Regions from separate parts of the Actinoallomurus bryophytorum genome, predicted to be linked through region 2. Evidence: riboswitches for the same ligand, from Rfam matches in the RefSeq annotation. Region 2 holds a riboswitch; the other holds the start of a gene.
The links. Region 2 has a riboswitch for glycine ahead of gcvP (aminomethyl-transferring glycine dehydrogenase). Riboswitches for the same ligand answer to the same signal wherever they lie in the genome.
Positions count from the first base shown of each region.

Region 1: linked by a shared signal. The riboswitch ahead of gcvT (glycine cleavage system aminomethyltransferase GcvT) and the one ahead of gcvP (aminomethyl-transferring glycine dehydrogenase) in region 2 are both predicted to bind glycine.

Region 1 is NZ_VFOZ01000001.1:4,559,471-4,562,650, forward strand. It holds gene FB559_RS21600 (alpha/beta hydrolase family protein) at 112-1,338, shown strand; glycine riboswitch at 1,451-1,548, shown strand; glycine riboswitch at 1,550-1,637, shown strand; gene gcvT (glycine cleavage system aminomethyltransferase GcvT) at 1,719-2,822, shown strand; gene gcvH (glycine cleavage system protein GcvH) at 2,819-3,180, shown strand, end outside.
Region 2 is NZ_VFOZ01000003.1:167,264-170,443, reverse strand. It holds gene gcvP (aminomethyl-transferring glycine dehydrogenase) at 1-1,314, opposite strand, end outside; glycine riboswitch at 1,365-1,475, opposite strand; glycine riboswitch at 1,476-1,573, opposite strand; gene FB559_RS42055 (ABC transporter permease) at 1,646-2,500, opposite strand; gene FB559_RS42050 (ATP-binding cassette domain-containing protein) at 2,500-3,180, opposite strand, start outside.

The DNA of each region.
Region 1 (3,180 bases), on a different contig from region 2:
GGTTCGGCCCTGGGTGGGGACAACCGAACCCCCGCTCGCGTGGTGACCCCATTGGGCGGACGCGCGCGGCTCAGCAGCATGAGAGACACCCGATCCGGAGGTCTCCATCCCATGCGAAAGTCCCGCGTCACACGACTGCTCATCGGCGGCCTGATCACGGGCGCCCTGGTCACGGCGGGTCCCGCCGTCTCATCGGCCGTGACCCCGAAGACCGGCGCCCCCGGGCTCACAAGGCTCGTACTGCCGGCACCGTCCGGCCCGTACGCGGTCGGCACGGTGGCGCTGCGCCTGGTCGACCACTCGCGGCCCGATCCCTGGGTGCCCGCGCAGCCGTACCGGGAGCTGATGGTCAGTGCCTTCTACCCGGCGAGCGACGCCGGCGCGTACCCGGTCGCGCCGCAGATGTCGCCGGCCGCGGCGAAGCACTTCGACGAGTCCCTCGGCACACCCGTGCACGAGGGCTGGGGCATCCCCCCGGGAAAGGTGCCCTGGGGCGCCACCCTGACGCACTCCCACGCGAACGCTCCCGTCCAGGCCGGCCGCCATCCGGTCGTGCTGTACTCGCCCGGCCTCGGCGACCCACGGACGCTGGGCACGACGCTCGCCGAGGACCTCGCCTCCCGCGGCTACGTCGTCGTGACGATCGACCACACCTATGACGCGTCCGAGGTGGAGTTCCCCGGCGGCCGGGTCGAGCCTTTCAAAGTGCCGGTGGACGGGGACATCCTGTCCACGCTGAAGAAGCTGGTGAGCGTACGGGTGGCCGACACCCGCTTCGTGCTCGACCGGCTTCCCACGCTCCCGAACGGACTCGGTGCCGCGCTCGATCCCGGCAAGATCGGCATGTTCGGCCAGTCGGCGGGCGGCTTCACCGCGCTGCAGACCATGCACGACGATCCGCGGGTCGCGGCCGCCGCGGACCTGGACGGCACGCTCGGCTTCGACCAGGACGACGGCGGTCCCGGCCTGTCACCGCTCGCCGAGGACGGGCTGAGGCGGCCGTTCCTGCTCATGGGCAGCCAGGCGAGCGACCACCACACCGTACGGTCGTGGGAGGCGCTCTGGTCGAACAGCGACGGCCCGAAGCTGGACCTTCACCTGCGCGGCTCGAAGCACCACAGCTACACCGACATGGAGTCCCTCGTGCCGCAGCTGAGCAAGATCGGCCTGCCGTCGGAGGCGGCGTACGAGGACATCGGCTGGATCGACCCGGCGCGCGCCGTTGCGACCGAGCGCGCGTACCTGGCCGCCTTCTTCGACCGCCACCTGCGCGGTCGCGACGACGGCCTGCTCGACGGGCCGTCGCCCCGGTACCCGGAGGTGTCCTTCGTACGCTGACGGAGCCGATGATCACGATCCGCGGCGGACCGAGCCGGTCCGCCGCGGATCGCGTGCGCCAACGCGCCACTATCGCGGCGACGGCGGGCGCTGCTAGCCTGGCCAGAGCCGTTGATCCCACGCGGGAGAGCGCCCGGGCCGCCAGCCCGGGCCGCCGAAGGAGCAAATCCTCCCCGGAACCTCTCAGGCGAAGAGAACCGCGTGGACCAGGCGACCTCTGGAAAGCGGAGCGACGCTCCCGCCGAAGGTGCAAGCCCTCACGGGTGAAGCTCTCAGGCACCGATGACAGAGGGGGAGGCGCCGAAACCGCATGCCGCGTGCCAGTGGGACGATGAGACCCGCCAGTACGTGAGCGCCTGCGCGATAAGGAGCCTGCCGCGATGTCCGCTCCGGACACCAAGAAGACACCACTCGCCGAGGTCCACGAGGACCTGGGCGCCACCGTCACCGAGTTCGCCGGCTATCTGATGCCGCTGCGCTACGGCAGCGAGACCGCCGAACACCAGGCCGTACGCACGAGCGCCGGGCTGTTCGACCTCTCCCACATGGGGGAGATCTTCGTCACCGGGACCCAGGCCGGGGCCGCCCTCGACCACGCGCTCATCGGGCATCTGTCGGCGCTCGCGGTCGGCCGGGCGCGGTACACGATGATCTGCGACCCGCAGGGCGGCGTGCTGGACGACCTGATCGTCTACCGGCTGGCCGCCGAGACCTTCCTGGTCGTCGCCAACGCCTCGAACGCCGCCCTCGTCCACTCCGAGCTGGTCAAACGCTCCGATGGCTTCGAGGGCGCCACCGTCGACGACCGCTCCGACGCGTACGCGCTGGTCGCCGTCCAGGGGCCGAAGGCCCAGGCGATCCTGAGCAAGCTCACCGACGCGCCGGTGGCCGACCTGAAGTACTACGCGGGCCTGCCCGGTGCCGTGGCGGGGATCGACGCCCTGATCGCCCGTACCGGATACACCGGCGAGGACGGCTTCGAGCTGTTCGTCCCCGCGAGCGACGCCGTGACCGTGTGGGAGGCGCTCACCGAGGCGGGCGGCGACGAGCTGCGGCCGTGCGGGCTGTCCGCGCGTGACACGCTGCGCCTCGAGGCCGGGATGCCGCTGTACGGCAACGAGCTCACGACCGCGACGACCCCGTACGACGCCGGTCTGGGCAGGACCATCAAGTTCGACAAGGGCGACTTCGTGGGCCGTGCGGCACTAGCCGCGCTGGCCGACGAGACGCCTGAGCGCACACTCATCGGACTCGTGGCCAAGGGGCGCCGGGTGCCCCGGCACGGGTACGAAATCGTGGGATCAGACGGCACGCCGTGCGGAGTCGTGACCAGCGGCGCGCCATCCCCGACACTGGGCAAGCCCATCGCCATGGGCTATATCGACGCGGGTCACACCGAAGACACCGATCTTTACGTGGACATCCGCGGCAAAAACGAGCCGGTCGACAAGGTCGCCCTGCCCTTCTATAGGAGGACCCCGTGAGCACCGTTCCCGAGACGCTTTCCTACACGGAGGAGCACGAGTGGATTACCGAGCCCGCCGAAGGCGTTGTCACCATCGGGATCACCGCCTATGCCGCCGACGCCCTCGGTGACATCGTCTACGTCTCGCTGCCCCAGGAGGGCGCGTCGGTCGAGGCCGGGGAGCCCTGTGGTGAGGCGGAGTCCACCAAGTCGGTGAGTGACATCTACTCACCGGTGACGGGAGAGGTCGTGGCGGTGAACGGTTCGGTCGAGGAGGACCCGGCCGTGATCAATGCCGACCCGTACGGCGAGGGCTGGCTGTTCAAGATCCGTACGGATGGCGACGCCCCCGACCTGCTCGACGCCCCCGCGTACTC
Region 2 (3,180 bases):
TGCGTCCTCGGCCCCGAACGCCCGCAGAACCCCGGCGACGTGCTCGTCGGTGGTGGTCTCGTCGCAGGAGATCCCCACGTGGTCGGCGTCGACCGGACGCAGGTTGATGCCGCGCTCGCGCGCACCCCGCACGACCTCGTCGACGCGGCCCGGCACTCGGACGAGCACCGTGTCGAAGAACGCCTGGTGCACCACCTCGGCGCCGAGCGCCTCCAGGCCGGCGGCGACCCGCGAGGCCTGTCCGTGCACCCGCTCGGCGATGCCCTTGAGGCCGTCCGGGCCGTGGTAGACGGCGTACATGCTCGCCATCACGGCGAGCAGCACCTGTGCGGTGCAGATGTTGCTGGTGGCCTTCTCCCGGCGGATGTGCTGCTCGCGGGTCTGCAGCGCGAGGCGGTACGCCCGGTCGCCGTCCGCGTCCACGGAGACTCCGACGAGACGGCCGGGCAGTTGCCGCTGGATGCCGTCGCGTACGGACATGTAGCCGGCGTGCGGGCCGCCGAAGCCGTACGGCACGCCGAAGCGCTGCGTGGTGCCGACCGCGATGTCGGCGCCGAACTCCCCCGGAGCCCTGAGCAGCGTCAGCGCGAGCAGGTCGGCGGCGACCACGACCTGGGCGCCGCGCCCGTGCGCCGCCTCGGTGACCTCGGCCAGGTCGCGTACGACGCCGCTCGCGCCCGGGTACTGCAGCAGCACGCCGAAGAAGTCGCCCTCCGGCAGGCCCGCCGACGTGTCGGCGACGACCACCTCGATGCCCAGCGGCAGTGCCCGGGTGCGGATCACCTCGATCGTCTGCGGCAGCACGTCGGCGTCGACCAGGAAGGTGTCGCCGCCCCCCCGCGGCGCCACCCGGTGCGCCAGGGTCATCGCCTCCGCGGCGGCGGTGCCCTCGTCCAGCAGCGAGGCGTTCGCCACCGGGAGCCCGGTCAGGTCGCTCACCATGGTCTGGAAGTTGAGCAGTGCCTCGAGACGTCCCTGGGAGATCTCCGGCTGGTACGGCGTGTACGCGGTGTACCAGCCGGGGTTCTCCAGCACGTTGCGGAGGATCACGCCCGGGGTGATGGTCCCGTAGTAGCCCAGGCCGATCATCGAGGTGAGGACCTGGTTGCCGGCCGCCAGCTCACGCAGCCTGGCCAGCGCACCGACCTCGCTGAGCGCGGGCGGCAGGTCGAGCGGCCGGTCGGTGCGGATCCTGACGGGCACCGCCGCGTCGATGAGCGCGCCGACTCCGTCGTATCCGGCGACTTCGGCCATCTCAGTGCGTTCGGCCGGCGACGGCCCGACATGGCGATCAACGAACGGGACCTCGGTCATGAAGGAGCCTCCAGGCGGCGGGCGGGTACCACCGGGCATACCGGTGGCCGGTCTCCCCCTCTGTCACCTGAACCTGAGAGCTTCGCCGCGAGGTCCGCGGCTTGCACCTTCGGTGAGGACGGGCGGCCGGATGACCACCGCGTCCCGCTTTCCAGAGGTGCCTGGCCCGCGCGGTCCTTTTGCCTGAGAGGTTCCGGGGAGGGTTGCTCCTTCGGCGCTCCGGCGCTGGTTGTGCCGGAGTCTCTCCCGCGCGGGTTCGACGGCGTCTACCACCCTACCGGAGGGTTGTCGCCTGCACGTAAAACGCGTCGCGCACCACCCGTAACCGGGGTCAGCGGTTCGCCGTGCGGTAGCGGCGGATCGCCAGCGGGGCGAAGACCGCGAGCAGCACGGTGGACCAGAGCAGTGTCGCGACGACCGGGTGCTGCAGGGGCAACGCCACGTGCCCGGCCGGGACGCCCGGATTGCCGAACAGACCGCGGCACGCCGCCACGACGGCGCTCACCGGGTTCCAGTCCGAGATCACCCGCAGCCAGGCCGGCATGCCCGCGGTCGGTACGAAGGAGTTGGACAGCATCGAGAGCGGGAAGACCAACGGCAGCATCTGGTCGGCCGTCTCCTCGTTCTTCACGAGCAGCCCGAACAGCACTCCCGCCCACGACAGCGCGTACCGGAGCAGGATCAGCAGGCCGAAGGCGGCGAGCGCGGACAGGATGCCGTGGTGGATGCGCCAGCCGACGGCGTAGCCGCAGCCGACCATGGCGACCAAGCCGACGACACCGATCAGGATGTCGCCGCCCACCTGCCCGAACGGAACGGCGGACCGGGCCATCGGCATCGAGCGGAAGCGGTCCATGACGCCCTTGGAGGCGTCGGTGGCGACCGCCAGCATCGTGGTCATCAGGCTCGTGAGCGCGGTCATCGCGAACAGTCCGGGCATGAGGTACTCCCGGTAGTTGCCGCCGCCGGGAACCTTGATCGCGCTGCCGAACACGTACCCGAACAGGACGACCATGATCGCGGGGAAGATGATGGCGCCGACCAGCTCGCCGGGCTGTGACTTGAGCTGCATGAGGTTGCGCCAGACCACGGTACGGCCGTCGACCAAGGTCCAGCGGATCCGGTCCATGCGGCCGGACGGGCGTGCGGGCGGTGCGATGGCCCGTACGGGCAGTTCGACGGCCATCAGGCACTCACCTTCTCGTCGATCTTTCCGGTCAGACGGAGGAACACCTCGTCGAGCGTGGGGCGGCGCAGCGCCACGTCCTCGACCTCGACGCCGGCCCGGTCCAGCTCGAGCACCACGGACGGCAGGGTCATGGACCCGCCACTGACCGGCACGCTGACCCGGCGGTACTCCGGCTCGGTGTCCGGCGTGCCGATCCGGGCGAGCACGGCGGCCGCGTCGGGCAGCCCGCGCACATCGGGGACGACCACGTCGAGCCGGCTGCCGATCTCGGCCTTCAGCTCGTCCGGGCTGCCCGAGGCGATCACCCGCCCGGCGTCGACGACCGCGATCCGGTCGGCGAGCTGGTCGGCCTCGTCGAGGTACTGCGTGGTGAGCAGCACGGTCGTCCCGTCGGCGACGAGCTCCCTGATGGTGTCCCAGATCTCTCCCCGGCTCCGCGGGTCCAGTCCCGTCGTCGGCTCGTCCAGGAACAGCACCGGCGGCGCCGTGATCAGGCTGGAGATCAGGTCGATCCGGCGGCGCATGCCGCCGGAGTAGGTCTTGACGAACCGGTCACCGGCATCGGCGAGGCCGAACCGGGTGAGGAGCTCGTCCGCTCGCGCGCGGGCGTCCTTCGCCGACAGGTGGTACAGACGCCCGAACAGCCGCAGGTTGTCGCGGCCGCTCAGCTTCTCGTC